DNA from 4 places in the Rhizobium sp. SVR5-2C genome. Region 1 is predicted to be linked to each of the others. Evidence: predicted binding sites of a transcription regulator. Region 1 holds the regulator's gene; each other region holds the start of a gene.

What was found. Region 1 encodes PhoB, which activates phosphate uptake and scavenging genes when phosphate is short. Its sites were predicted from a motif close to TGTCATNNANCTGTCAT; they were not measured.
Region 2: a site for PhoB is predicted at 2,573-2,589, ahead of pstS (phosphate ABC transporter substrate-binding protein PstS). Genes of this name have one in related genera too.
Region 3: a site for PhoB is predicted at 3,350-3,366, ahead of ACPYOI_RS01525 (UDP-2,3-diacylglucosamine diphosphatase). Genes of this name have one in related genera too.
Region 4: a site for PhoB is predicted at 3,029-3,045, ahead of ACPYOI_RS19215 (esterase-like activity of phytase family protein). Genes of this name have one in related genera too.

Annotation. Positions count from the first base shown of each region.
Region 1 covers NZ_JBNDHT010000033.1:9,255-16,794, forward strand. Annotated here, with positions in the region: gene ACPYOI_RS12065 (O-succinylhomoserine sulfhydrylase) at 1-435, shown strand, start outside; gene apaG (Co2+/Mg2+ efflux protein ApaG) at 653-1,045, shown strand; gene ACPYOI_RS12075 (Hsp33 family molecular chaperone) at 1,046-2,041, opposite strand; gene argF (ornithine carbamoyltransferase) at 2,136-3,053, opposite strand; gene ACPYOI_RS12085 (acetylornithine transaminase) at 3,095-4,294, opposite strand; gene ACPYOI_RS12090 (GcrA family cell cycle regulator) at 4,711-5,244, shown strand; gene phoB (phosphate regulon transcriptional regulator PhoB) at 5,311-5,994, opposite strand; gene phoU (phosphate signaling complex protein PhoU) at 6,029-6,742, opposite strand; gene pstB (phosphate ABC transporter ATP-binding protein PstB) at 6,785-7,540, opposite strand, start outside.
Region 2 covers NZ_JBNDHT010000006.1:8,691-16,230, forward strand. Annotated here, with positions in the region: gene pstA (phosphate ABC transporter permease PstA) at 1-367, opposite strand, end outside; gene pstC (phosphate ABC transporter permease subunit PstC) at 370-1,347, opposite strand; gene pstS (phosphate ABC transporter substrate-binding protein PstS) at 1,427-2,449, opposite strand; gene ACPYOI_RS02940 (LysR family transcriptional regulator) at 2,745-3,632, opposite strand; gene ACPYOI_RS02945 (CidA/LrgA family protein) at 3,731-4,141, shown strand; gene ACPYOI_RS02950 (LrgB family protein) at 4,131-4,835, shown strand; gene ACPYOI_RS02955 (cupin domain-containing protein) at 4,836-5,180, opposite strand; gene ACPYOI_RS02960 (LysE family transporter) at 5,189-5,806, opposite strand; gene ACPYOI_RS02965 (TIGR02391 family protein) at 5,954-6,430, opposite strand; gene ACPYOI_RS02970 (DUF5343 domain-containing protein) at 6,423-7,088, opposite strand; gene ACPYOI_RS02975 (O-acetylhomoserine aminocarboxypropyltransferase) at 7,338-7,540, opposite strand, start outside.
Region 3 covers NZ_JBNDHT010000003.1:36,972-44,511, reverse strand. Annotated here, with positions in the region: gene ACPYOI_RS01540 (MlaE family lipid ABC transporter permease subunit) at 1-61, opposite strand, end outside; gene dgcA (N-acetyl-D-Glu racemase DgcA) at 162-1,145, shown strand; gene ACPYOI_RS01530 (MFS transporter) at 1,097-2,317, opposite strand; gene ACPYOI_RS01525 (UDP-2,3-diacylglucosamine diphosphatase) at 2,461-3,318, opposite strand; gene ACPYOI_RS01520 (NADP-dependent malic enzyme) at 3,489-5,801, shown strand; gene ACPYOI_RS01515 (DUF2865 domain-containing protein) at 5,926-6,990, shown strand; gene bluB (5,6-dimethylbenzimidazole synthase) at 6,997-7,540, opposite strand, start outside.
Region 4 covers NZ_JBNDHT010000066.1:2,363-9,902, reverse strand. Annotated here, with positions in the region: gene ACPYOI_RS19225 (alpha/beta hydrolase) at 1-705, opposite strand, end outside; gene parE (DNA topoisomerase IV subunit B) at 920-2,980, shown strand; gene ACPYOI_RS19215 (esterase-like activity of phytase family protein) at 3,134-4,273, shown strand; gene ACPYOI_RS19210 (OsmC family protein) at 4,290-4,745, opposite strand; gene ACPYOI_RS19205 (AI-2E family transporter) at 4,980-6,173, shown strand; gene ACPYOI_RS19200 (GNAT family N-acetyltransferase) at 6,174-6,632, opposite strand; gene ACPYOI_RS19195 (DUF2336 domain-containing protein) at 6,650-7,540, opposite strand, start outside.

The DNA of each region.
Region 1 (7,540 bases):
CTGAAGGGCATCGAGACCCTGCCGCTGCGCGTTGCACAGCAGACGAAGAATGCGTCGAAGATCGCCGATTTCCTGGCGGAGCAGAAGCAGGTGGCGCGCGTCATCTATCCGGGCCGCAAGGACCATCCGCAAGCCGATATCATCGCCAAGCAGATGTCTGGCGGCTCGACGCTGGTGTGCTTCGAGCTGAAGGGCGGCAAGGAGGCGGCTTTCGCCCTGCAGAATGCGCTCGACGTCGTGACGATCTCCAACAATCTCGGCGATACGCGCAGCCTGATCACGCACCCGGCGACGACCACACACAAGAACCTTTCGGAGGAGGCCCGCGCCGAGCTCGGCATTTCGGCCGGCACCGTGCGCCTGTCGGCAGGCATCGAAGATACGGACGACCTGATCGAAGATTTCGCTCAGGCTCTTTCCAAGGTTAAATCCTGACCTGCCTTGGGGACGGCCGGGCCTTGCCGGTCCGGCCGGATGCCTTACCTAGGACATCCACGAAGCCACGCTCCGGTGCGGGAGCGCACTCTGAACAACAGGATTAGTGCCCGAAAGAGATGCAATCATCGTGCTTTGAGCATGATCCCAATCATTTCGTGACGGGTCGAGCCCGTGTATAAGATACCGGTAACATATCCTGGCTATGGTGTAAGGCATGTATCGCGCCAACACACGAGATATAGAAGTCGTCGTCGAACCCTTTTATCTGGAGGAGCAATCCGACCCGGACGACGATCGCTATGTGTGGGGTTACCGGATCGTAATCAGCAACAATTCGGACCTGACCGTCAGACTCATCAACCGTTACTGGAACATCACCGACCAAAACGGCGTGGTGGATGAGGTGACCGGTCCAGGCGTCGTCGGTGAGCAACCCCGGCTGGAACCTGGCGACACCTACGAATACTCGTCCGGCTGTCCACTGGATACGCCATCGGGCCTTATGTTCGGGCACTACCAGATGGAAACCGACGCAGGCGAGTTTTTCGACGTAGAAATACCCGCCTTCTCGCTGGATTCTCCCGGTCTGCTCAGGGTACTGAACTGATCACTCGGCAGCCGTTGCGACTTCTTCAACCTCAAAACGATAGGTCTTGGAGCAGAATTCGCAGGTGACGGCAATCTCGCCGTTTTCCTGGCTGGCATCGATCTCGTCCGCCGAGAAACCCTTCAGCACATTCTTGATCTTGTCGCGCGAACAGCTGCACCGGTCGAAGACTTCCCGGGCGCCGAAAACGCGCACGCCACGCTCGTGGAAGAGACGATAGAGCAGCCGTTCCGTACCGACATGCGGGTCGGTCAGTTCATCGGCGTCGATAGTATCGACCAGCGAACGGGCTTCAGTCCAGGCGTCGTCTTCCCTGTGAGTGTGAGCGCCGTCGTCTCCGTCGCCGCCGTGGAGGTCGGCGTGACGCATCCGCTCAGGTGCTTCCGGCAGGAACTGCGCCACGAGCCCCCCTGCCCGCCAGCGATGGCGCGGCATGCCCGCCTCGTCGCGATCGAACAGTTCGGCAGCAGCCAGACGGACACGCGTCGGGATCTGTTCCGACTGACGGAAATAGGTGCCGGCGATATCCTCCAGCGAGGTACCGTTGAGCGGCACGATGCCCTGATACGGCTGGGTGAATTTGCCCTGATCGATCGTGAAGGCGAGCACGCCTTTACCGAGCAACTGTTCCGGCTCGGTCTCGCCTGCGGCGACTGCCTTTTCGAGCAAAGCCTGATCGAAGCGAGCATAGGCGCGAACATCCTCCGGCGTCGAGAAGTCGGCGACGAGGAGATCGACCGGGCCATCGCCCTTCGTCTGCACCGTGAATTTGCCCTCAAACTTAAGGGACGTGCCGAGGAGCACCGTCAGCGCGATGACTTCGGCCAGAAGCCGGGCGACGGGAGCGGGATATTCGTGGCGCTCAAGGATCGCATCCAGCATGGGGCCGAGTTGCACGGCGCGGCCGCGCACGTCGAGGCCCTCTACCTGAAACGGAACAACGTGATCATCGCCGGCGAAGTCGAAATCGCCGAGAGCGCTTGCAGTATCGGACATGGTCTTACTCCTAGTCGTCAGAGCGGCAGACTAGAAAGCCTTTCCGCTCGCGCAGCCACGAGGCCATGAGGCCAAGCACAGCGCGTAGTATGGTTCAGATCGCGCCCAGGCACCATGCAAGAATCGACTTCTGCGCATGAAGGCGGTTTTCCGCTTCATCGAAGACGACGGATTGCGGACCGTCGATCACCTCGTTCGTCACTTCCTCACCGCGATGGGCGGGCAGGCAATGCATGAACAATGCATCCTTGCCGGCCTTCGCCATCAAAGCCTGATTGACCTGATAAGGCTGGAAGACGTTGTGACCACGGGCCCGATGTTCCTGATTCATGGAAACCCAGGTATCGGTCACCACGCAATCGGCTCCCTCGACCGCGCGGTCGGCGTCATGACCGAGCACGATCTGGGCACCCTCGTTGCGGGCCCAGTTTAGATAGTGATCCTTTGGCTCGGAACCAAGAGGCACGGCCATGTTCATCCGGTAGCCGAAGCGGGCGGCACCTTCGACCAAGGAATGCAGGACATTGTTGCCGTCGCCGGTCCAGGCAACCGTCTTGCCCTTGATGGGGCCGCGATGCTCCTCGAATGTCATGACATCGGCCATGACCTGGCAGGGATGGGTATCGTCCGTCAGCGCATTGATGACGGGGACCGTCGCATGTTCGGCAAGCTCCAGCATGCGGCTGTGCTCCGTCGTGCGGATCATGATCGCGTCGACATAACGCGAAAGCACTTTGGCCGTATCGCCGATCGTCTCGGCGCGGCCGAGCTGCATTTCGGTGCCGGAGAGGAAAAGCGTCTCGCCGCCGAGCTGGCGCATGCCGACATCAAAGGATACGCGGGTGCGGGTGGAAGGCTTTTCGAAGATCATCGCCAGCATCTTGCCGGCAAGCGGCCTGTCGCCCTTTCCGGCCTTGAAAGCCTGCTTACGCGCGATCGCGTCGTTCATGATGACCCTGAGATCGGATGCGGTTACCGCCGAGAGATCGAGAAAGTGTTTGGGGGAAGCCATTTCGTTCTTACCTGTCTGCTCCGCAAGGAGCGTCCGTCCATTCAAGCCGTCTTCTTGGTCTTCTGCGCGCGAATGCTTTCTGCAGCACGCTCGAGGCGAGAAAGCCCTTCGCGAGCCTCCTCCGCCGTGACGACGAGTGGCGGAAGCAGGCGGATAACGTTGTCGCCCGCCGGAACCCCAAGCAGACGAGCGGCGCGAATAGCCTGCAGCAGTTCGGATGATGGAACCGCTGCCTTGACCCCAAGCAACAGGCCCTCGCCGCGCACATCCTCAATCACGTCCGGATAGCGATCCTTGAGCGAGGCAAGGCCCTGGCGGAAGACGAGCGCCACCTCACGCACGTGCTCAAGGAAGCCCTCGGCAAGAATGACGTCGAGCACTGCGCTGCCGACCGCCATCGCAAGCGGATTGCCGCCGTAGGTGGAGCCGTGGGTGCCGACCTTCATGCCGGAGGCTGCCTCCGCCGTCGCAAGGCAGGCGCCAAGCGGGAAGCCGCCGCCGATACCCTTTGCGACCGCCATGATGTCCGGTGTGACGCCGGACCATTCGTAGGCAAACAGCTTGCCCGTACGGCCGACACCGGTCTGAACCTCGTCCAGGATCAGCAGCAGGCCCTTCTCGTCGCAAATCTGGCGCAGCGCCCTCATGAACTCGTTGGTCGCCGGGCGGATGCCGCCTTCGCCCTGTACCGGCTCGATGAGGATGCCGGCGGTCGCGTCCGTGATGGCGGCTCGGACTGCCTCGATATCGCCAAAGGGAACCTGGTCGAAGCCCGGCGACTTCGGGCCAAAACCCTCCAGATACTTCTCCTGGCCGCCAGCAGCGATCGTCGCCAGCGTGCGGCCATGGAAGGCACCTTCAAAGGTAATGATATGGAAGCGCTCGGGATGGCCCTTGGAATACTGATATCGGCGCGCCGTTTTGATCGCGCATTCGAGCGCCTCTGCCCCTGAATTGGTGAAGAACACCTTATCGGCGAAAGTGACGTCCGTCAGCCGCTTTGCAAGCGCTTCCTGCCCGGGAATTTCATAGATGTTCGATAGGTGCCAGACCTTGTCGGCCTGCGCCTTCAAAGCCTGGACGACGTGCGGATTGCTGTGGCCGACCGACGTCACGGCAACGCCTGCCCCAAAGTCCAGATAACGTTCGCCGCTTTCGGTTATCAGCCAGACGCCCTCACCTCGCTCGAACCGCAGAGGGGCACGAGAATAGGTGTCATATAGCGGCGCGGCTTCAGCCATGGCGCGGTCTCCTGTCGAGGTTGGGGCAACCGGACTCCGGCTAAAAACCGGGTCCAAAAAATTAAAAATGCCGCCTTTCGGCGGCGAGTGACACTATTTACTTTTCGCACTGCAATGTCAACAAACTGCGAGTTTACCGCGTGCTGCAACATAAAGCCAAAGGAACTTATTTTATTAACAGCTAATGTTGCAGAAATGACTCGCACGGCCAGCAAGTTGGGGAAAACTTGAAATTCGATTCATCCGGATTCCCGCGACTCTTGTCACGGAGTCAGCCTCACACTAGGTTAAAACTCAATTACTAGACTGCATGCGGCGGAACTAGTCACCAAAATTAGTCAAGCGTTTCCTGCTTCGGACACATCCGAGGCAATGGTGAGGGATTCTGCCTTCACAACGCTAATCGGAGACAGGGCATGAACTGGACAGACGAGCGTGTCGAAAAACTCAAGAAGCTTTGGTCCGAAGGGCTGAGCGCGAGCCAGATCGCCGCACAGCTCGGCGGCGTGAGCAGAAACGCAGTCATCGGCAAGGTCCACAGGCTTAGCCTTCCCGGCCGCGCCAAAGCCGGCGGCACTGCGACGACGGTGCGCGCGCCGAAGCGCAATACCTCGGCTCCCCGCGCGCCGAACTATGCCTCGCGGATTGCAACCCGCACGGTCACGCGCCAGTTGGGCGCGACGATGCTCAAGGAAGAGATCGAAGTCGACCTGATGGCGGAAATGGAATATCGTCCGGCCGCGAACGTGGTCGTACCGATTTCCCGCCGTCTTGGCCTGACCGAGCTTACTGAACGCACCTGCAAGTGGCCGGTCGGCGATCCGCTGAAGGATGATTTCCATTTCTGCGGCTGCGAAAGCAACGACTCTTCTCCCTATTGCAGCTACCATCAACGCCTGGCTTATCAGCCGGTCAACGAGCGCCGCCGGGCAGCCGCCCGCGCAAACTAAGCCGGATAAGAGACAAAAAATAACGGGCCTCGCGGCCCGTTTTTTATTTCCTCATGGGAGCGGCAATCAGGCTTCCATCGAATATCCAGCGCCGCGGACCGTGCGGATGACATCCTGCATGTTGGAGAAGTTCAGCGCCTTGCGCAGGCGACCGACATGGACATCGACCGTGCGCTCGTCGACGTAGATGTCGTGGCCCCAGACGCCGTCCAGAAGCTGGGAGCGCGAGAAAACGCGGCCGGGCGACGACATCAGGAACTCCAACAGGCGGAATTCGGTCGGGCCGAGCCGGACTTCGCGGCTCTTGCGATGAACACGATGGGTCTCGCGGTCGAGCTCTATGTCACCGCATTTCAGGACCGTGGAGAGGACCTCGGGCTTGGCGCGGCGCAGCATCGCCTTGACGCGGGCAACGAGTTCAGGTGTCGAGAACGGCTTGACGACATAGTCGTCAGCTCCGGTCGAAAGACCGCGCACGCGCTCGCTCTCCTCGCCGCGGGCTGTCAGCATGATGATCGGCAGACGCTCGGTCTCCGGCCGCATCCGAAGGCGGCGGCAGAGCTCTATGCCGGACACGCCCGGCAGCATCCAATCCAGGATCAGAATGTCCGGCGTCCGTTCCTGAAGGCGTATCTCGGCCTCGTCACCACGCAGGATGGTATCAACTTCAAAACCTTCGGCTTCAAGATTATAGCGAAGGAGCACGCTGAGTGCCTCTTCGTCTTCAACGACTGCAACTCTCGGGATCATTCGATTACTGTCTCCTGGGGGCCGGATTCGGAGGTTATTCCGTTACCGCGCCGACGGTGTTGGCGGTATCGTCCTTCGGACGCTCGCCTTCCGGCTGGGCACCGGTCGCCATGTAATAAATGGTTTCGGCAATATTGGTGGCGTGGTCACCGATGCGTTCGATATTCTTCGCGCAGAAGAGAAGATGCGTGCAACTGGTGATGTTGCGCGGATCCTCCATCATGTATGTCAAAAGCTCGCGAAACAGCGAAGTGTACATCGCATCGATTTCTTCATCGCGCTCGCGGATCGACTTGGCCTTGTCGGCCGCTCGGCTCGTGTAGACGTCGAGCACTTCCTTGAGCTGGACGAGCGCCAGTTCGGAAAGGTGCTCCAGGCCGCGCGCGAGCTTTCGCGGAACGCCGGCGCTCTGAACGGCGATGACACGCTTGGCAGTGTTCTTGCCGAGATCGCCGACGCGCTCGAGATCAGCCGCGATGCGAATCGAGCCCATGATTTCGCGAAGGTCGGAAGCCATCGGCTGCCGGCGTGCAATCGTGACCACCGCCTTTTCGCCGATCTCGCGCTCGGCATGGTCGAGGATCACGTCGTCCGAGATGACCTTCTGCGCCAAGGCGGTATCGCTATTCACCAGCGCTCGGACAGCGTCCGATACCATCTGTTCGGCAAGTCCGCCCATCTCCGAGATGCGGCGGGACAGGAATTTGAGATCGTCGTCGTACGCAGAAAAAATATGTGTCGATGCCATGGGGAACGTCCTTGATTGTCTCTACATTTCTGACGCCAAAGATCAGCCGAAGCGGCCCATGATGTAGTCCTGGGTGCGCTGATCGTCCGGATTGGTGAACATCTTGTCGGTATCATTCTCCTCGACGAGATTGCCGAGGTGAAACATAGCGGTTCGCTGCGAAACACGGGCAGCCTGCTGCATGGAGTGCGTCACGATGACGATCGTGAAATTCTCGCGCAGCTCATGGATCAGCTCTTCGACCTTCGCGGTGGCGATCGGATCGAGCGCCGAGCACGGCTCGTCCATCAGAATGACTTCGGGGCTGACGGCAACGGCGCGGGCAATGCAGAGGCGCTGCTGCTGGCCGCCGGACAGCCCGGTGCCGGTTTCGTGCAGGCGATCCTTGACTTCGTTCCAAAGGCCGGCGCGCTGCAGGCTGTGTTCAACGATCTGGTCCAGATCGGCCTTCGACTTCGCAAGACCATGGATGCGCGGACCGTAGGCGACGTTCTCATAGATCGACTTCGGGAAAGGGTTCGGCTTCTGGAAGACCATGCCGACGCGAGCACGAAGTTCGACGACGTCGATATCCGGATCGTAGATATCGTCGCCGTCGAGAGTGATTTTGCCGGTAACGCGGCAGTTGTCGATCGTATCATTCATACGGTTGAGACTGCGCAAGAAGGTGGACTTCCCGCAGCCGGACGGGCCGATGAGTGCGGTAACGGTGTTTTCGCGGATGTTCAGCTTCACGTCGAAAAGCGCACGCTTGTCGCCATAGTAAACCGAGACGTCCTGGCCGATCATCTTGTACGG
Region 2 (7,540 bases), on a different contig from region 1:
TGATGATCGACGGTGCGGAAAGCAGGATATCGTTCACGAAGCGGATGAGGTCGCCGATCTTCTTGCCGCGGCTGTATTCCGCGAGATAGGTGCCGGCCAGAATACCGATCGGCGTGCCAATGACGACAGCGAGCAGGACGATCATCAAGCTGCCCATGAAGGCATTGGCGAGGCCGCCGTCTTCGCCCGGCGGCGGCGTCATTTCAGTGATGAGCTTCGGGCTCAGCGCCTCCAAGCCATTGAGGAGCGTCGTCCACAAGATCCAGACGAGAAATACGAGGCCGATGAGCGTCGCAAGTGTCGCAAGCGTCAACGCGATTGCGCTCTTTGCTTGCCGGTAGCGATAAAGCGAGCTGGAAACGGCCATGCTCATTCCCCCTTCTGTTTCGCAATGCGCAGCAGCATCAGCTTTGCCATGGCAAGGACAATGAAGGTGACGACGAAAAGGATGAAACCGAGCGCGATCAGCGACGACAGGTAGATGTCGGTATCGGCTTCCGTGAATTCGTTGGCGATCGCGGCGGCGATCGAGTTGCCGGGCTCCATCAGCGAGATAGCGATATTGTGCGTGTTGCCGAGCACGAAGGTGACGGCCATGGTCTCGCCGAGTGCCCGGCCGAGGCCGAGAAAAATACCGCCAACGACGGCTGTGCGCGTATGCGGAATGACGATATCGCGCACGACCTCCCACCGGGTCGAGCCCAGGGCATAAGCCGATTCCTTGAGTTGCGCCGGGACGACGAGGAAGACGTCGCGCATGACCGAAGAAATGTAGGGGATGATCATGATCGCCAGCACAATGCCGGAGGTCAGCATGCCGATGCCCATCGGCGCTCCGGAAAAGAGCAGGCCAATGACCGGCAACGGGCCGAGCCAGTCGATCAATGCCGGCTGGATGTAATCCGACATGAAAGGCGCGAAGGTGAAGAGCCCCCACATGCCGTAGATGATGCTGGGGATGCCGGCCAGCAGCTCGATTGCGCCGCCGATCGGGCCTCGCAACCAGCGCGGTGCGACTTCCGTGACGAAGACGGCAATGCCGAGACTGATCGGAACGCCGATGATCATCGCGAGCGCCGAAGTGACCAGGGTGCCGTAAATCGGCACGAGACCGGCGAAGTGCTGCGCGACAGGATCCCATTCCGTGCCGGTGATGAAACCGAAACCGAAGGTGCGGAAGGCAGGAAGCCCGCCCCATGCCATGGAGATCGCGGCTGCCAGCAGGGCCGCGAGAACGAACAGGCCGCAGCCCATCACGATCCATGAGAAAATGCGGTCGCCGGTCCGGCCGTCACGCCGCTTCGCGCCCACGTTTGCCGCGGGCAGCGATGCCAATGCTTCGCTCATATTAACACTCGACTTGCTTTTGAGGGGGCTTCAAAGGCAATGGGGCGAGAGCCACGCTCCCGCCCCGATAATGGTCGGCTCAGCCCTTGAAGGAGGCAGTCCAGTAGTCTTCGATTTGCTTGACCAGGGTCGCCGGCAGCGGCACGTAGTCGAGCGAAGAAGCTTCCTTCTGGCCGTTTTCAAGCGCCCACTTGAAGAAGGCGAAGGCAGCCTTGGAGCGAGCGGCGTCCTTCGGCTCCTTGTACATGATCGCCCAGGTGGTTGCCGTTACCGGCCAGGCCTTTTCGCCTGGAGCGTTGGTCATGATCAGGTAGAAGTCCTGAGCCTTGGCCCATTCGGCGCTGGCAGCAGCAGCCGAGAAGCTTTCAGCATTCGGCTTCGGGTACTGGCCGGCGGCGTTCTGAAGCAGAGCGTAGGGCAGCTTGTTCTGCAGGGCGTAGGCGTATTCGACGTAGCCGATCGAGTCCTTGACGCGGGTCACGTAAGCAGCGACGCCTTCGTTGCCCTTGCCGCCGATGCCGACCGGCCAGTTGACGGCGGTGCCTTCACCGACCTTGGACTTCCAATCCGGGTTGACCTTGGAGAGGAAGTTCGTCCAGTTGAACGAGGTGCCCGAGCCGTCCGAACGGTGGACGACGGCGATCTGCGAATCGGGCAGCTTCAGGCCGGGGTTGAGGTCGGCGATGGCCTTGTCGTTCCACTTGGTGACGTTGCCGAGATAGATGTCGGCGAGAACCTTGCCCGTCAGCTTCAGCTGGCCGGTCTTGATGCCCTTGACGTTGATGACCGGAACGATGCCGCCAACGACGAGCGGGAACTGGCCGAAGCCACCGGCCGTCAGGTCTTCAGGCTTCAGCGGCGCGTCGGAGGCGCCGAAATCGACGGTCGCAGCCTTGATCTGGGCGATACCGCCACCCGAACCGATCGACTGATAGTTCAGCTTGTCGCCGGTCTGCTTGTTGTAGTCAGCCGACCACTTGGACAGGACCGGATAAACGAAAGTAGAGCCGGCGCCGGTGATGTCGGCGGCGGAAGCGGAGACTGCGAAAACGGCAGCCAGGCCCGCACCGAGGCAGGCAGAAAGAAGTTTCTTGGTGAGCATTTAATCTCTTCCTGAATAGCACAAAACAACGGCGAGAGCGCTCCATGGAGGGGCTATCCACTTGTCTGGAGCGCCGAAATTCCCGCCATAATAGGCGGGCTAGGCGCTCTACATTACAGTTTGATGACGGTTCGATGACAGCGGCACGACGGTTCGGCGAGCCGACCTACCCTTAGGTCGAGAAATCAAAGGCTTAGCGACAAACGATTGGAAACATTACAAAACTTTAATGTGGGACTGCCTTGGTTTTGCCATACCGAAAGGGGGCGAAGGTGCCGGGAAGAGACCGCGGCGCTCAGGCGTCAGGACCGCTCCGCGCGGCAGCCAGCTCCAGCCAGGTGCGCGCAGCGTCGGACATGTAGGAGCCGCGCCGCCATATCCAGGCCATGTGCCAGGCCATCGCCGGCGCGGTGACGGCGACGTGGCGCACGCGGCCGTGCACCCGCTTCTCGGCGATGAAGCGCGGCAGGAAACCAATACCGAGGCCGGAGGCCACCAGCTCGACGATGAAGGTAATCTGGCTGGAGCGGGCAGCGATCGCCGGCGGGGAGCCCGCCATGCGGCAGGCATCCAGAATCATCGGGTTCAGCGCAAAGCCAGTGTCGAACAGGATGAAGGGCATGTCCTTCAGCGCCGCCAGTTCGATTTCGCCGGCGTCAGCCAGCGGGTGGTCGACGGGAAGGAGCACGTCCATCGGATCGTTGCGGACATCCTGCCATTCGAACTCGTCGGGCACCGGGAGAAGCGATACTCCGAGATCGACCTCGCCGCTGCGCACGAGTTCCTCCAGCCGCTTGCTTCCGTGCTCGGCGAGCTGGATCTCGATGCCCGGATAGCGTTTCCTGTAGACCGCAAAGAGAGGCGCGAACAGCGCGTCGCTGCCAATCGGCGGAAGTCCGAGCCGCAGCCTCCCCCGTCTCAGGCCACGCAGCTCCGCCAATTCGGAAACCAGGTCGCTCTGCTCCGCAAGCATTTGGAGTGCGCGCCGGTAGACGATGTCGCCTGCCGCCGTCAGGCTGGAGCGATGGCCGATCCTGTCGAGCAGAAGAACGCCGAGCTCGTCCTCCAGCTGCTTCACCGCCTTGCTGACGGCCGATTGAGTCAGGAAGACCGTCCTTGCCGCCTGGGAGAAGCCTCCCTGGCGCACCACCTCGACAAATATCCTCAGCGTCCGCAATTCCACGTCCATTCCAATATGGACTTATTTGTATTCAATCAATTCATTTTTCTCATGGATCGGCCGGCTTTATATGCATGGTGCAGTTTTTAGAGAACGCAGCCATGTCCCTTGTTCGAACCGCCTCCATTACCCGTCTACGGGAGGGCCGCCTCCTCCAGATCGGCCTGATCATGACCTTCTGGTTAACCGGGGAAGCATTCGCCCACATCTCGGGCATACCGGTTCCCGGCAGCGTCATCGGACTGTTTCTTGTGCTTGCGCTGCTTGCCGCCGGATGGATCAAACCCGCCGCCATGCGCCGGGGCGCGCAGTGGTTCATGGCGGAAATGCTGCTGTTCTTCATTCCGGCCGTGCTTGCCGTGCTCGACCATCGCGAGTTCCTCGGACTCCTCGGCCTGAAGGTCCTTGCCGTCATCGTAACGGGAACGCTCGTCGTCATGGGTACGACGGCGCTTGCCGTGGAGCTTGTCCTGCAGCTGACGGCGGCCCGCGGAGGCCCCGATGATCTCTGAGGCCGCCCCTTCGCTGCTGCTCGCCGCCTTCTGGTCCGCGATCACCATTGCGCTCTACTTTTTCGCCAAGGCGGCTTATCGGCGCTGGCCGCGTCTGTGGCTGTCGCCACTTGTCTTCGCACCCGCCCTCCTCATCATCCTTGCCGTCGTGATGCGCGAAACCTATGCCGACTACATCCGCTCCACCCACTGGCTGGTGATGCTGCTCGGCCCTGCGACCGTTGCCTTCGCCGTCCCGATCTACGAACAGCGGGCGACGATCCGGCGTTACTGGCCGGCGCTCGCGCTCGGTGTCACCGTCGGCAGCGGCGTCGCGGTGGGCTCCGCCTGGGCGCTTGCGAGCCTCCTCAGCCTCGAGGGCAACCTGCGGCTCAGCCTACTGGCGCGCTCGGTCAGCACGCCCTTCGCCATGACGGTTTCGGCCGACATCGGCGGTGTGCCGGACCTGACCGCCGTCTTCGTCATCATCACCGGCGTCCTCGGCGCAGCCCTCGGCGAGACCCTGCTGCGTGTCCTGCCGCTGAGATCGGCGCTCTCGCGCGGCGCACTGCTCGGCATGGGAGCGCACGGCGCAGGCGTTGCCAAGGCGCAGCAGATCGGCGCCGAGGAAGGCACGATCGCCGGTCTCGTCATGGTGCTGGTCGGACTGGTGAACGTTCTCGCGGCACCGCTGCTCAGCTTGCTGCTTCGTTAGTCAGATGCGGATCACATAATCCTTGCGAGTCGTTTCAACGACTTCCCAGGTTCCCTTGAAGCCCGGTCTCAGGATCATCCGGTCGCCCGCCTTGAGATGGACGGGCTCGCCGCCATCCTCGGTAACGATGGAGTGGCCGGAGAGAATGCAGAAATATTCCCACTCGTCGTAGGCGATGCGCCATTTGCCGGGCGTCGCTTCCCAGATGCCGGCATAGAGGCCGCCTTCGGCCTCCTCCAGGTTCCAGGTGCGGAATTGCGGATCGCCGGCAATGATGCGGTCGGCAGCGGGCGCTCCCACTTCGGGTTCGACAGCCTCGATATCAAAGACAATCTTGTGCGGCATGAGTTCTCCTACCGGGCGGACGTCAGAAGCTTCATGCCGAAGCCCATGAAGATGACACCGGCCATGGCATCGATACCGCGGCGGCCCCGCGCATAGGCTCCGGCGACCGCGGGGTTGCGCAGGATCGTGAACACGAAGGCGTACCACAGCGAGGAGACGAGAACCATGGTCGCGACCGACAGGGCACCGTGCAGCCAGGAGTGCTCGGCAGGCAGCGTTGCCGCAAAGAGACTGGCGACGAAGAAGGCCGATTTCGGGTTCGCAAGATTGGTGACGAAGCCGGAATAGAAGGCCTGCTTCGTGCCGATTGCCGGACGCGTGGCTGGCTCACCGGAGGAACCTGCATTCGTATACGTCTTCCAGAGGAGCTTTGCGCCGAGCCAAAGCAGATAGGCGCCACCGGCAATCTTCAGGAAGAGATAGGCAAAGGGCGCGGCCGCGAACAATGCGCTGATGCCGAGCCAGCCGGCCAGTCCCCAGCAGAAGGTGCCGAGGATGACGCCCGCAATAACGGCTACCGCCGCACTCCGAGACCCCTCCAGCGCCGTTCTGACGACGATGAAGAAATTCGGACCCGGCGTCATGGCGGCAACGGCCCAGATGGCTGCAACGGAAAACAGGAACATAAGAAAGGCGGCCTTTCCAGGAAATCGACTACGGCTCGGAGCTTAGAGGCTTCCGACGCCCCGGCCAAGAGCGACTACTCGAGGTCGGCAATGATACCCCGCACGTTCCTCCATGCCGATCGGTTGAGGACGACCTGCCCCAACAACCTACGGAAATTCTCGCTCCTCCAGTCTTCGTAACAGTACCGACGCCATCGAGAGATGATCTAAGCATCGGTCGATGGGGTCTACGTTGATGTCATGGCCACGTGGGTTCCTGATCGCTGACATCGATCCCGCGAAAATGAAACGGTAGCCATTTTGCTCGTCTACTTCGCTTTGGTTTACCATATCCGTGAGCCTAATCTTGGCTTTCTTTTCCGAGAAAGCATTCATCATGAGGCTGTGGCCGCTGTCTTCGATTTTAGACAACGATTTGACCGTTAGGTCGAGATATTTGAAGGCTTCAAATGTGGCTTGAGAGTAATGACCATCATCGAAAAGCTTCAATGCGACCCGGCCGATGTCAGGGTGTATGTTTCTTTCGTCGAAGGGATGGATCGACCGTATTTCGATCGCTGACCGTTTGCCGACATGTCTCGAACTTCTGGCAATCTTTTCGAAGTTCGCAAATGCGTTAATCATTGATAAGGTTAGCCTTTATACTCCGAAAAATATTGTCGTAGGTTTCCTGAGACCCCTCTGCGGGTAGATTTATTTCAATTCGCACGGTAAGGGCCATGTCACGCTTATGACTGCTCTTTGTCGCAGGAAGCTCGATCGGTTGAGAAACGGCGTCTTCCTTTTTCACCTTCGTGGGCTTGGTGGTTTTGGCTTTGGTCCCGTTTGTTGCTGCCGAGCGGGGCTTCGCCTCAGCAGCTTGTTCCATACCGGCAAGTGTTTTGAAGACTTGAAAAACACCGGCTTGCCGCCCACCGATGACATCACTCGTTTTGTCAGCGGTTTTGAAGTAGCCTGTCAGTTCCCCCTTGGACATCGTCCACGCGTCTTCGCCACGCAGGTCGAACAAGTCTGAATATGCGGATCGTACGAGTTCTTGAAATTCCCTCTCGAACTCACCGTCAGGTAAAACCATTACCTTATGACCACGCTCGGTGCGCTTTCCTTCTTCGTCAATCACTCCAATGAATTGGAGTGCGTTTATGACGTAGCTTTCGTTGTTGGACGCAAGCTGAAACTTCTTCACTGTGTCTGAGGATACGGTTGCCGGAAAATTCTTGCGCAGGAAACTGATCATCTGCGCGATATTACCCGGACCAGAAATGTAGGGATGCGAAGCCATGGCACACTCCAAGAATCATTGAAGCTTCAGTCAGGCCCCTAGACTGTAGATCGTCAATCGATCTAAACCGCCTTATTGGGTTGTCCTCTAGTTATGCGAGCATGAATACGCAATGGCAGGCTCGAGTTCGTTCCTGCCATTGCTGCGTCGTTACGACAGCTCATCTTATTGAGCGTCTCTCACGAAGGTGTTTGGCGACGATCCAGGTCGTGGCTTAAACAAGAGCCCGCTGATCGTGAAGGCCTTTCCTCAGATCCTCGAGAGCGACTGTTCGAGATCGGCGATGATATCCTGCACGTCTTCTATGCCGATCGAGAGGCGGACGACATCCGGGCCGGCGCCGGCGGCTGTCTTCTGCTCGTCCGTCAGCTGACGGTGCGTGGTGGAAGCCGGGTGGATGACCAGCGAGCGCGTGTCGCCGATATTGGCGAGATGGGAGAAGAGTTCCAGCC
Region 3 (7,540 bases), on a different contig from region 1:
CGTCAACATACAGAGAGGCGGCGCTGCGGGTCTCGGGCTTCAAAACGCTTGTGTCTTTCAGGGCTTGGGGCGACATTGCCGACTCGCGAACATATCGCTCGCGCCCGGCGCGTTAATATACCGAAAACACCTAGAATTTCCATGCTCGTAGGATTGCAATTATGCCACGCTCGCTCGAAATCGAGATGAACTCATTTCCCATCGCAGGCACCTTCACGATCTCCCGCGGTGCAAAGACTTCGGCGGAGGTGATTACCTGCGTTCTTACCGAAAACGGCAGGCGTGGCTGGGGCGAATGCGTCCCTTACCGCCGCTACGGCGAAACGATGGAAAGCGTGGCGGCACAGATCGAAGCCGCCCGGCCGCTGATCGAGCAAGGCATTTCAACTGAAGACCTGCTGCGCGCCATGCCCCCTGGCGCGGCAAGAAATGCCGTCGATTGCGCGATATGGGATCTGGAGGCCAAGCTTGGCGGGCAAAGCGTCGCCGAACGCCTTGGCCTCGGCTCTCTGCAGCCGCTCACGACCGCCTATACGATCTCGCTCGGGGAGCCGGAGGTCATGGCGGCGCAGGCGCGCGAACATTCGGCAAGGACGCTGCTGAAGGTCAAGGTCGGCACTGGCGACGACGAAAGCCGGATCCGCGCCGTGCGCGACGCCGCACCCGATAGCATCATCATGCTCGATGCCAACGAGGGCTGGCCCGAGGAAACGCTCACGCATCACCTGCGCATTTCCGCCGAAATGAAGATCGCCCTCGTCGAGCAGCCGCTGCCCGCAGGCAAGGACGAAATGCTCGCCTGTATCGAGCGCCCGGTTCTCGTCTGCGCCGACGAAAGCGTTCATCATACCGGCGATCTCGCCAGCCTCCGCGACCGCTATGACGCCATCAATATCAAGCTCGACAAGACCGGCGGCCTGACGGAAGCCCTTGCGATGAAGCGCGAGGCACAACGCCTCGGCTTCCAGATCATGCTTGGGTGCATGGTCGGAACATCGCTTGCCATGGCGCCTGCCGTGCTGTTGGCGCAGGACGTCGAATTCGTCGATCTCGACGGCCCGCTGCTTCTCGCCCGCGACCGCGAGCCGGGGTTGCGCTACACCGCCTCTCTGGTCTTTCCGCCGGAGAAGGAGCTTTGGGGCTGAAGGTAATAGGCCGTGAAGACGAGGGCCATGCCCAAGGCTGCGGCCAGCGCCATGACATAGTAGCTCGCGAGGCCGAGCCAGCTGTAGATATAGCCCGAGGCAAGCGTCATCAGTCCCATCAACATACCGTTGTAGAAGAAGTAGGCGCCTTGGGCGGATGATTCCTGCGTTGCCTGAACCGTGGCGACGATCCGGCGCTGTACACCGGTATGCACAAAGGCATACGTGCAGGAGTGGAAGCACTGCAGGAAGAAGAAGCCGGCAAAGCCCCAATGCATCGGAAACAGGATCCAGCGGCAGATGCACACGGCACAGCCGATCCGGATGAGCGTCCAGGCGCTGAAGCGGCGGTTGAGGTGCTTTGAAACGAAGAAGACCATAACCTCGGAGGCGACGCCGGCGCTCCAGAGAATGCCGACCTCGGTTCCCGAAAAACCAAGCTGGTGCCAGTAGATCGAGGCAAACGCGTAGAGCACCGCATGGCTCGACTGCTGTATCGCGACGCCCCAAAGCAGCACCAGAAGATGCGGCTGCCGGAGCGAACTGCCAGTCGCCGCCGGTATGTCGACTGGCGTGCCGCGCCGTCGCGTCGGCCCGATGCGCGGACAGTAGATCGCCATCAGCATCGTCGCGACGAAGCCGAAGATCATGACCGGCAGCACCATGGAGCCGCCCCAATGGCCGATCATTTCGCCGCCGATCAGCGTCGATGCGATGAAGGCGATCGAACCCCAGACCCGCATCGAGCCATAGTCGAGCCCCCACCGGCGCACGCCGGAAATGACGATCGACTCCACGACCGGCACATAGGGCGCGAAGGTCGCTCCCTGCATCGTGAAGACGATCAGCACCGGCCAGAACGTTGTCGTCCAGTAGAGCGCCACCGCCGTCAGCAACGACAGTCCGCCGGACCAGAGCAACACGTCGGCACGCTCCTTCATGCGGTCGGCATACATGGCAACGATCGGCGCCACGAGAACGCGCACGACCATCGGCACCGCCAGAACGACACCAATTTCATGATCCGTGAATTTGTGGACCGCGAGCCAGACGGGAAAGAAGGGAAGAACGACGCCGTTGACAATCAGGGGGGCGCAGTAAGACAGGGCGCTGAGCAGCCGAAAGCGCGGCGGCGGCCCCTTACCTGTCGGGGCGTTTTGGGCGGGAATCATTGGTTGACCTGTAGGAAACTGTGCGTCACCTAGCACATCAACCTAAGCGCGACTATGGCGAGAAATCGCCTCTCTGAAACGTTTTAGAAAATAAGTAGGGCTGTCGCCGGAAGGCAACGGCTAGATGCCTTCCCAATAAAAAATCAGGCAGCCTGCGGCTCAAGCTTGCTGTCGCGATGCTCGATTGCCAAAGGAATGGCTTGGGCGTCCGTAATGGCCTGGGAGTCCATAATCGAGCGCCAGGTAATGAGTTCGAACGTGCCGTCCTCATGCTCGGCGATCGCCGTGCAGCTCTCCACCCAGTCGCCGGTGTTGATGTAGCGCACGCCGTCCAAATCCTCGATTACGGCATGATGGATATGGCCGCAGATGACGCCGTCAGCACCGCTCTTGCGCGCTTCCTCGGCGACCACGCGCTGAAACTCTCCGATGAAGTTCACGGCATGCTTTACCTGCAGCTTCGCCCAGGCGGAGAATGACCAATAGGGCATGCCCATCCGGCGCCGGATGGCGGCCAGCACGATATTGATGCGGATCGCCATGTCATAGGCCCAATCGCCGAGATAGGCGAGCAGCCGCGCGTTGCGCACGACGACGTCGAATTCGTCTCCGTGAAGGATGAGATATTTCTTGCCGTCGGCTCCATCGTGCATCATGCGCTCAGCCACTTCGATGCCGCCGAAATGCATGCCCGGGAAGTCACGCAGGAATTCGTCGTGATTGCCTGGAATATAGACGACTCGCGTGCCCTTGCGCGCCTTGCGCAGCAGCTTCTGCACCACGTCGTTGCAGACCTGCGGCCAGTACCAGCTCCGCTTCAGCCGCCAGCCGTCGACGATGTCGCCGATGAGAAATATCGTATCGGCTTCGTGATACCGAAGGAAATCGATGAGGAAGTCTGCCTTCGCCGCCTTGGAGCCGAGATGCACATCGGAAATGAAGAGAGTACGGAAGTGTCGGGTATCCATATTGTCTTTCACAGGCGTCCTGCCCGCCCCCATCGTTCATCTGGTCTTCCAAAATCAGACTCGTGTTTCAGGAAGATGACAGGAAGGCACATTGTCGCGCCTGCGCGATTTCCACGTCGATGCCGAAATTCTGACTGGCCCGCTCAGCCGATTGTTGTATGGAGGAGTCTCGGAAAAGTGTAAGTGCGGTAGTGGAGACGGCAATGGATCATCAGGAAAAATCCAAGACGGACAAAAATGAAACGGGCGGAAACCTCGACGAACAGGCGCTTTTCTTCCACCGTTATCCCCGTCCCGGCAAACTCGAAATTCAGGCGACCAAGCCGCTCGGCAATCAGCGCGACCTCGCGCTTGCCTATTCCCCGGGCGTCGCAGCACCCTGCCTTGCGATCCGCGACAATCCGGAAACCGCCGCCGATTACACCTCGCGCGCCAATCTGGTTGCCGTTATCTCTAACGGCACCGCCGTTCTCGGCCTCGGGAATATCGGCCCGCTCGCTTCTAAGCCGGTGATGGAAGGCAAGGCGGTTCTCTTCAAGAAGTTTGCCGGCATCGACGTGTTCGACATCGAAATCGACGCGTCCACCGTCGACCAGATGGTTTCCACCGTATCCTCGCTCGAACCGACCTTCGGCGGCATCAACCTCGAGGACATCAAGGCGCCGGAATGCTTCGAGGTCGAGCGCCAGCTTCGCGAGAAGATGAATATTCCCGTCTTCCATGACGACCAGCACGGCACCGCGATCATCGTTGCGGCCGCGGTCCTGAACGGTCTGGAACTGGCCGGCAAGAAGATCGGGGATGTCAAGATCGTCACCTCGGGCGCGGGTGCCGCGGCGCTCGCCTGCCTCAATCTTCTCGTCGAGCTCGGTGCCAAGAAGAAGAACATCTGGGTCCACGACATCGAGGGACTGGTCTATGACGGCCGCAACGTGCTGATGGACGAGTGGAAGGAGGTCTATGCCCAAAAGACCGACAAGCGCGTGCTCGCCGACAGCATCGGCGGCGCCGACGTCTTCCTTGGCCTTTCTGCAGCCGGCGTCTTGAAACCGGAACTGCTCGCGCAGATGGCCGAGAAGCCACTCATCATGGCGCTCGCCAACCCGACGCCCGAGATCATGCCGGAGCTTGCGCGTGCGGCCCGCCCCGACGCGATGATCTGCACCGGCCGGTCCGACTTCCCGAACCAGGTGAACAACGTCCTCTGCTTCCCCTACATCTTCCGCGGCGCGCTCGATTGTGGCGCCACGGCCATCAACGAACAGATGAAGATGGCCGCCGTCAAGGCGATTGCCGGGCTTGCCCGCGAGGAAGTATCGGACGTCGCCGCCCGCGCCTATTCCGGCGAGACGCCGGTCTTCGGTCCTGATTACCTCATCCCCTCGCCCTTCGATCCGCGTCTCATCCTGCGCATCGCTCCGGCTGTCGCCAAGGCGGCCGCCGAGACCGGCGTTGCATCGCGGCCGATCGCCGATTTCGACGCCTATCTCGATCAGCTGAACCGCTTCGTCTGGCGCTCGGGCTTCGTCATGAAGCCGATCTTCACGAGCGCCAAGACTGCCGACAAGAAGCGCGTCATTTTCGCGGAAGGCGAAGACGAGCGCGTCCTGCGTGCGGCCCAGGTACTGCTGGAAGAAAAGATCGGCGAGCCGATCCTGATCGGCCGTCCATCGGTTATCGAGGCGCGCCTGAAGCGCTTCGGCATCCGCATTCGCCCGAATGTCGATTTCGCCGTGGTAAACCCCGAAGACGACCCCCGTTACCGCGACTACGTCGACGACTACTTCGCCCTCGTCGGTCGTGCGGGCATCAATCCGGAGGCCGCCCGCACCATCGTGCGCACCAACACCACCGTCATCGGCGCCTTGTCGGTGAAGCGCGGCGAGGCCGATGCCCTCATCTGCGGCGTCGAAGGCCGGTTCGACCGCCACCTCAAGGACGTAGGCCAGATCATCGGCAGGCGGCCGGGCGTCTGCACCTTTGCCGGCCTCAGCCTGCTGATCACCCAGAAAGGACCGGTTTTCTTCGCCGATACTTTCGTGAAATACAATCCGACGCATGATGAGATCGCCGAGATCGCCCTTCTCGCGGCCGAGGAAGTTCGCCGCTTCGGCATAACGCCGAAGGCCGCGCTGATCTGTCATTCGAATTTCGGCTCCCGCGACTCCGAGAGCGCCCGAAAGATGCGCGACGCCCTGCAGCTCGTGCGCAAGCGTGCCCCCGAACTCGAGGTCGACGGTGAAATGCAGGGCGGCTCGGCGCTATCGGAAACACTGCGCAAGCGCGCCATGCCGAATAGCGCCCTGACCGGCGAAGCCAATCTCCTGCTCTTCCCGAATCTCGATGCCGCCAACATTTCGCTCGGCATCGTCCGCACGATGATGGATGCGCTTCATGTCGGCCCGATTCTGCTTGGAACCGCGCAGCCTGCGCATATCCTGTCGACTTCGGTCACCTCGCGCGGCGTCGTGAACATGGCGGCTCTTGCGGTCGTTGAGGCTTCGCAGCCCGCATAAGTTGCTGCCAAACGGGAAAATGCGTTAGAATCCGTCGCTAGCCTGTTAACGGAAACAGGCTAGAAAGGCATACGCGGCGAATGCTCCGCCGCGTACCGGCCTGGCTTGCTAGCGGGATGATACCGTGAAACGTCGAAACCTGACCCTTGCGCTTCTATTTACCCTCGCAGCTCCCGCGGCCGCGCAGACGAATGCGATCTGCCAGGACCTGCGCGCCCGCCTCGCCAATCTGCCGGAAATCACGACCAACAGCCCCGAGCTCAACCACCACTACGCCAGCGCAATTGCCGAGCAGAATCTCGAACTGCGCGATGTCCGCGAAGACATGCGCAGGTACGGCTGCTCTGTCGACAGCATGGTGGTGATCGGCGGCGAGAATGCGGACTACTGCAGCGAATTGGAGCAATCCGAAGCGCGCATGGTCGACAACATCCAGTATCTGCAGGACCGCAGCAACGACCTGCGCGAACGGGAAGGCGTGGACGATCGCGGACGCCGGGAGCTGATGGCGGCGCTTGAAGACAATGGCTGCAATGAGGTCGAGGAATATTGGCCCGACGATCAAGCCTATGCCCCCGCGCCGAGCCCCGAAGAGCAGACAATGCGCAGCGACACGTTCATCCCGCTCGGCGTGCCGCGCGGCGAGCCGATGGCGCAAGTCACCACCATGTGCGTGCGCACCTGCGACGGCGGCTTTTTCCCGATCACCACGAACGCAACCTCGGTCGATTTTGGACGCGACGCTGCGACATGCTCGAAAATGTGCCCGGGCATTGAAACCGAACTCTTCTACCAGGACATCGCGAACCCCGACGCCGCCAACATGATCTCGGCGTCGACCGGTGCGCCTTACAGCGCCATGCCGAATGCCTTCGCCTACAAGAAGCGCGCCCCCGGCGAAAAGTCGACCTGCTCTTGCAATCTGTCAGCCTACTACGACAACATCCGCAAGAACCAGGCGATCAGCGAGCCGCCGCAGAAAGGCTCGATCACGACTATCCGGTCGAAGCCGCCGGCGACCGCCGCCGCGACCCCGGAACCGGCGCCGCAACCCTCGGTGCCGGATCGCCCCTATGATCCCGCAAACAACAAGGTCCGTCAGGTCGGTCCGCAGTTCCTGGCTGGCGATCAGGGTGCGATCGACCTCAAGAGGCCCGCAACATCCGGCGCGCAGCCGCAACAGAACTGACGGGCGCTAGCGGTTGCCCCACCGGTCGGAGAAGATCAGTTCTTCCAGAGGCAGGCGCTGCCGCCAGCCTTTCACGGCGAGCTCCGGCTCCAGGTAAAGCTCGTCGACATAGCCTGCGCACAGCCACGCGATCACCTCGATATGCGCCGGGATACCGAGTATCTCCTTCAGGTCGCTCTCGTGGAAAATGCTCACCCAGCCGATACCGACGCCCTCCGCTCGGGCCGCGAGCCACAGGTTCTGGACCGCGCAGACCGTCGAGTAGGCGTCCATGCGTGGATTGTGGGTCCGTCCGAGCACCACGCTGCCGCCGCGTGTCGGATCGCAGGTCACGCAGATGCCGAGCGGCGCCCGCAAAATGCCTTCGAGCTTCAACGAGCGGTATTTGTCGCGGCGCTCCCCGTCGAACATCTCCGTCGCCTCGCGGTTTGCGCGGTCGAAGGCTTGCCACACCTGCTGCCGAACGGCCGGATCGCGCACCAGAATGAAGTTCCAGGGTTGCATGAAGCCGACGGAGGGCGCGTGGTGCGCTGCCTCCAGCAGGCGTCCC
Region 4 (7,540 bases), on a different contig from region 1:
AAGCGGCAGCTTGGCTTTGTAGAAGGCGCTTTTCGTGAAAGCGGGGTCGGCGACGCCGCTCATGATCACCATTCCCCTCAGCCGCTTGACGCTCGCAGGATCGCGGCCGATCCCCCAGCAGACTTGGCTGCCCATGGACGCGCAGGCGAGGATCACCGGCTTTCCACCTGATTTCCCGCTAGCATAGCGGATGAGTTCGGCGATCTTGGCGACGCCGTCGCTGTCGAAGGTCCGTACCGTCGGCGAATAATAGACCCCGCCATTGCCGGCCGCGAGGTTCTTCAGCCGGTTGAAGTTGCCGCCGAAGGAATAGTCGTTGGCCCCGAGGCGGCGATCGCCGTCGCGGCCGTGGATGAAGATCACCGTGAAGGCCGCTCCGTCTGCCGGTCCCACCCTGGTGACATCCAGCCGGAGGCCGTCCAGAGACAGGGTTTCGTCCTGCTGTACCTTGCGTACGCCGAGCGACACATATTTCCGCTGCACGCGCCTTTGCGGGATCTGGTCGCGACCATTGATGTCGCGCATCTCATCGTAGTCGATCACTTCGAAGGCGCCGTCGTCGGCGCTCTGCAACACGTTTTGCCTGGAGAAAAGTTCGTCCTTATAGGGCGGCAAGCCATCCGCTGCCGCGCTGTGAATGTCACAGGACAGGAAAAAGGCCGCAATTACAGCAATAATCGTGCAATGACTTGTGGACATTCTCATGCGGGTGGTTTCCTTGCACCTCGGGCCGCTTGCCATTCCGCGTCTGGCAACGCAAACCAATTCCAAAGAATTCCGCCAGATCGAGCGGCATCGCTTAGCGAGGCGGTTTCTGGCAGAATCTGCATGATTCGCAAACGTGACATCAAATGCGGTGATTTTGGGTCTGGCCTCAAGCGGACACGCCGGCCGGCAGGATAAAGATCTGAACAATTCCATGGACGACAGCAACGACCTCTTTTCCGAAATGCCTCTCGCACCCAAGCAGGAGGAGGCACCAAAGCCGGCGCGAGCGCCCGCCGCGCCCCCGGCTGCGTCAGCGCGTCCGGCCCCGGCAGCCTCGAATGGTGACGACTACGGTGCCTCGTCGATCCGCGTTCTCGAAGGTCTGGAACCGGTGCGCATGCGCCCCGGCATGTATATCGGCGGCACCGACGAAAAGGCGCTGCATCACCTGTTTGCCGAAGTCATCGACAACTCGATGGACGAAGCGGTCGCCGGTCACGCAAACTTCATCGAGGTGCATCTCGATGTCCACGGCTATCTAACCGTCTCGGACAACGGCCGCGGCATTCCGGTGGAAAACCACCCGCAGGTCCCGGGCAAATCGACGCTCGAAGTGATCATGACGAAGCTGCATGCGGGCGGAAAGTTCGACGGAAAGGCTTATGAAACCTCGGGCGGTCTGCACGGCGTCGGCGTTTCAGTGGTCAACGCGCTCTCTGACTATCTCGAAGTCGAAGTCGCGCGTAACCGCAAGCTTTACCGACAGCGCTTCTCCCGCGGCTTGCCGCAGGGCGGTCTCGAAGAGCTTGGCGACGTGCACAACCGCCGCGGGACGCGCGTGCGGTTCCACCCCGATCCGCAGATCTTCGGCGAGCACGCGAAGTTCGAGGCGGCGCGTGTCTTCCGTATGGCGCGCTCCAAGGCCTATCTCTTCGGGGGCGTGGAGATCCGCTGGAGCTGCGATGAAGGCGTGCTTCCGCAGGGTTCCGAAATTCCGGACAAGGCCGTCTTCCACTTCCCCGGCGGGCTGAAGGACTACCTGCAGGCGACGATGGGCAAGGAATTTACCGTCACCCGCGAAATCTTCGCCGGCAAGAGCGAAAAGGCGAGCGGCCACGGTTCGCTCGAATGGGCGATCACCTGGTATGGTGGCGACCAGCAGATCCACTCCTATTGCAACACCATTCCGACGCCCGAGGGCGGCACGCATGAGGCGGGTCTGCGCATCGCTCTGACCAAGGGGCTGAAAGCATACGCCGATCTGACGCAGAACAAACGCGCAGCGCAGATCACCACCGACGACGTGATGATTTCGGCGGTCGGCATGTTGTCGGTGTTCATCCGCGAACCGGAATTCGTCGGCCAGACCAAGGACAGGCTGGCGACCGTCGAGGCACAGCGCATAGTCGAAAACGCGCTTCGCGATCCCTTCGACCATTATCTGGCGGACAATCCCAACGAGGCTGCAAAGCTGCTCGACTGGGTGATCGAACGCGCCGAGGAGCGTCTCCGCCGCCGCAAGGAAAAGGAAGTCACCCGCAAGACCGCCGTGCGCAAACTGCGCCTTCCGGGCAAACTGGCCGATTGCGCGCAGAACACGGCCCAGGGCGCCGAACTCTTCATCGTCGAAGGTGACTCGGCAGGTGGCTCCGCCAAGCAGGCGCGCAACCGCGCCAATCAGGCAATCCTGCCGTTGCGCGGCAAGATCCTGAACGTTGCGAGCGCCGGCCGCGAAAAGTTAGGCGCCAACCAGCAGCTTGCGGATCTCGTTCAGGCGCTCGGCTGCGGCACTCGCTCCAAGTATCGCGATGAGGACCTGCGCTACGAGCGCATCATCGTGATGACCGATGCCGACGTAGACGGGGCCCACATCGCGTCATTGCTGATCACTTTCTTCTATCAGGAGATGCCGGAACTGATCCGCGGCGGTCACCTCTTCCTCGCTGTACCGCCGCTCTACAAGATCACCCAAGGCGCCAAATCAGCCTACGCACGCGACGACGCCCATCGGCAGGAACTGATGGAAACGCAATTCAAGGGCAAGGGAAAGATCGAAATCAGCCGGTTCAAGGGCCTTGGTGAAATGCTACCCGCGCAGCTCAAGGAAACCACGATGGACCCGAGCAAGCGAACGCTGCTGCGGGTGCTGATCGACGAGGTCGATTTCGAGGGAACCCGTGCCGCCGTGGACGACCTTATGGGCACGAAGCCTGACGCGCGCTTCCGCTTCATTCAGGACCGTGCCGCCTTTGCCGAAAACCTCGATATCTGAGCTTCGCTATTTCACGAAATTGACGAAGAATCGTAACAACTCCGTCAAACAACCGGTGCATGACAAGCGACGCGACTGGCGGGGCCGATCCTTTAAAGGGGATCCCGTCGGCCTGTTCTGCTCATCAACCTCCTCGCCAGCCGGATGTTCGCCATGACCAAGCGTTTTCTCGCGACTATCGCTGTTGCTCTCCTGTCCAGCGCCGCCAGCCTCCACGCCACCACGATCGGCGCAACCTTCGAGACGCCTTGCCCGTTCGGCGATTGCGCGGCCGGGATCTCCTTTTCTTATCTCGGTGAATTCGTCATCCCGACCGGTCACATGGAAAACGGCGTCGAATTCGGCGGCATTTCCGGTCTCGACTTCGACCCGGCGACCGGCCATTACATCGCCATCAGCGACGACCGCTCCGAAAAAGGCCCAGCTCGCTTCTATGAGCTCGACGTCGATGTTGACGGCTCCGGCCTCAAGGGCGTTTCCGTCGTCAAGCAGGTGACGCTGCAGGACAAGAACGGTGAACCCTTCGCCGCCCGCACCGTTGACCCGGAATCGATCCGCCTCGGCCGGGACGGCGTCTATTGGGGTAGCGAAGGCGACGGCAAGGCGCTGATCGCCCCCTTCGTCCGCGTCGCCTCGCCGGACGGTGCTTTTGTGCGCGAATTCAAGCTGCCGGAAGGCTTCGCGCCGACGGCCGACAAATCGACCGGCATCCGCGACAATCTCGCCTTCGAGGATCTTGCGGTCGCACCCGACGGTGATGTGTTCGTCGGCGTCGAAGCTGCGCTCTACCAGGACGGTCCGGCGGCCTCGCTCGTCAACGGCAGCCTGTCGCGCATTATCCGCTATGACGGGGCGACTGGCGAACCGAAGGCGCAGTATGTCTATCCAATCTCGCCGATCCCGCAGGCTGCCACAAAGCCCATTGGCGGCAACGACAACGGCATGGCGGAGATCGTCGCACTCGACGACCACCGCCTGCTCGCCGTCGAGCGCAGCTACGCCCAAGGCTTCGGCAACAACGTTAAGATCTTCATGCTGGACCTCGACGGCGCCACCGACGTCTCGGCCATCGCTTCTCTCGCCAGGACCGATCAGCGCATCGTTCCCGTCCGCAAGAGCCAGGTGCTCGATCTGCGCGCCGCCGGCCTGGTGCCGGATAACATCGAGTCGATGGCGATAGGCAGGGCGAAGGACGGCAGCGACGTCCTGATCCTCGGTTCCGACAACAATTTCTCGACCGGGCAAAAGACGCAGTTCTACGCCTTCAAACTATTGCACCGTCCGCAATCGTAACGGAGAGATGGCGCCGCTAGCCGAGGCGAACGTCTATCTTCGTCTTGACGGAATTAGCGAGGAAGCAGAGTTCGTGGGCTTCGTGATGGAGCTTCTCCTCGGTTTCACGGCTCGGCGCCTCGCCTGAATAGACAACGCTCGGCTTCAGCTCGACGTGGCTGACAAGCATTTTTCCGTCGACCTTCTCCATGATGCCCGTCGCGTTATCGACATAGCTGTCGATAGCAATGCCCTTCTTCGATGCAAGCCAAAGGTAGAAGAGCATGTGGCAGCTGGAGAGCGCCGCTACATAGGCTTCCTCGGGATCGACATTCTCGGCGACCGAGTACGGAAGCGGCACGTTGTGCGGAGATGCCGAGGCAGGTACCGAAAGGCCTCCGTCGAAATTCCATGTATGGCCGCGGCTGTATTTGCCGTCCGTAAAGCTGCCCTCACCGCGCTGCCATGAAACTTCCGCTGAAAATAACGTCATAGTCCCCAACCATAGCTTTCGATGCCGTTGATCCAACCTGTACTATTTTCGCCGGTCATCAAGACTCTGAAAGAAAACTTCGTCACATTTCGTACAGAGGATTGAGATATGCGGCACCCTGAAGCTGCGGGCTGCGTCAGTGATCGCAAAAGCTCCGACTTAAATGATCGATATGCTTGCGTCCGGGCGCCGTAGAGCGCATATCCATGAGAACAAGAAGGAAATAAAAACGACGTGAGCCTTTCGAACAACAAGAGACTGCCAGGCGAAACGCGGTGGCTTGGCCCGTCTGCGCCCACGCGCACGCCGCTGATCCCGTCGATTTCGGCCGCTCGCTGGCTTTTGATCCTCATCGTTGCTGCGGGCGTCTATTTCTTCCATGGCTTTGTTATTCCAGTTCTGGCAGCACTCGTCATCGGCTTTGCGAGTTGGCCGCTTTATCGCAAGCTTCTCGGCCGCGTCGGCGGCAACACAACGATCGCCGCCACGATCGCGATCCTTCTGATCATCACCTTTCTGGTCATCCCGATCGGGCTTGCGGTTACCTACACCACAGGCGAAGTGCGTGAATGGTTTGCCTGGGTCGTTCAGACCAACCGGCAGGGCGCGTCTACGCCGCAATGGATCCTTGCGCTGCCGTTTGCAGGGCCTTACCTCGATGAACTCTGGACGAAATACGTTGGTAGCCCCGGGTCGCTCGGCGAACTCGTTCAGGTCATCAGCGGTGCCCATCTCGGCAATATCTATCGTGCGGTTCTCGCCGCCGGCGGTGCGTCGTTCCATCTGCTCCTGACGCTGCTTTTCATGCTGATCGCGCTCTTCTTTGTCTATCGCGACGGATCGTCCTTCTCGCGGCAGATCGACATGCTCGGCGAGCGCATCCTGCCCAATCGCTGGGAGCGCTTTTCGCGGGTCGTTCCGGCAACGATCAGCTCAACCGTCATGGGCATGACGGTGATTGCAATCGGGGAAGGCATCGTGCTCGGGGTCGCCTACTGGATCGCAGGCGTACCCTCGCCGGTCACGCTTGGCGTTATAACGGGCCTTATGGCTCTGATACCCGGCGGCGCGCCGCTCTCGTTCACGTTGGTTTCGGTGTACCTCCTGGCCAGCGGATCACATTTTGCCGGCATCGCGCTCTTCGTCTGGGGTACGGTCGAACTCTTCATCGTCGATAAGACTCTGCGTCCGAAACTTGTCGGCGGCCCGATCAAGCTTCCCTTCCTGCCGACCTTCTTCGGCCTCGTCGGCGGCGTAAAGACCATGGGCTTTCTCGGTCTCTTCATCGGCCCGGTGCTGATGGCTCTGCTCGTCGCGATCTGGCGCGAATGGATGCATGAAGTCACAGCAAGCGATCAGACGGGGCTTGGTCCGGAAGTCATGATCGACGAGCAGGCGCCGCCGGCGCAGCGCGCTGCCGAAGGCTGATCATTTCAACCGCTTCTCCATGAAAAGGCTCAGCGGATCCGGCAGGTACGAAGCGAAAGGCTCGATGTCGACGTAGCCGTACTTGCGGTAAAGCCCGATCGCCTCCGGCTGATAGATGCCGGTTTCCAGACGGATCGCGTCAAGGTCGCGTGACTTCGCGCATCTCTCAAGCTCATCCATCAGGCGGCTTGCGATCTTCAGCCCTCGCGCCGCCGGGTCGACGAACATGCGCTTGATCTCCGCCGTGCCATCGCCTGCCTCCACGAGTGCCGCGCAGCCGACGATCACCCCGGCATTCCGAGCAACGAAGAAGCTGGCGGACGGCGTTTCCAAGGTCGAGAGATCGACGAGATGGTTGCTCTCAGCCGGATAGAGGGAGGCCGCATAAGCATCGGAAAGCTCCAGCAAGCGGACGATTTCCGGCTGACGTGGCGATTCAACAGCAATGGTGACGGACATGGCTTTTCTCAGGCACTCTAGGCAGCTTCGAGTGCAGTCATGGACGCGTAGTCCCGCGCCGATTGACGCTGCTCGGCAATATGAAGCCTCTCGACCATATCAAGGAGTTCACCGACCGCACCATGGGCACCGCCGACATGGCGGAATCGTTCGAGCAGGCTGCCGCAGACATTGAAGAGCCTGGTTCCAGAGGTTTTTCTGGAGGCTTCGCGCCAGTGGAGAGTCGCCTCCACAAAGACCGTGCTGATTTCGCTGCTGAGGCCAGCCTTCTCGTACAGCGCACGCACCGCATGGCTGCGTCCCGTCGCGAGGATCGAACGCACGCGGTTTTCGGTGCAGCCGGTCAGATTGACGATGGCGTTCGCGAAGAAATCCACCTTGCCGGAACAAAGCGCATGCATGAGGAAGGACGGCGTTAGATTGCCGGCAAGGCGCAAATGCTCGACGAGATCGGCAATTTCGTGCGCCTGGATCTCGCCAGCAAGGGAGACCGTAGCGGACTGGGCCGCCTCGCGGCTGATGCGCTGCAGACGAGCGATCCCGACGGCGGCCTGTGCCAGAGGAAAAGCCACCAATGCGTTGCTGACATGCTGCGTCAGTAACTGCCGGGCATCAGCCGGGAGATCGGTGCGGTCGAGCAGCAGATTGCGTGTGTCGCAGCAGTCGCCGAGCCGCTCGGCGATCCGCTTCAGCGATTGCGGGGCGATCGCCGCGCCCTCGTTCTCAAGAAGGCACAGGACCTCTTCTTCGTCGCCGACTTCCGCAAGAGCGGCTGAAACAGCTCGGGAAATCGACGGCCGCGCCGCGATCAGGATGCGGACAACGCTGCTGCCGCGGGCGGCAAGATCGACAAGGTCCGTGTCCGAGAGCACTGGAGAGCAGGTCAGGGCGTGGCACGCGATTTCCGG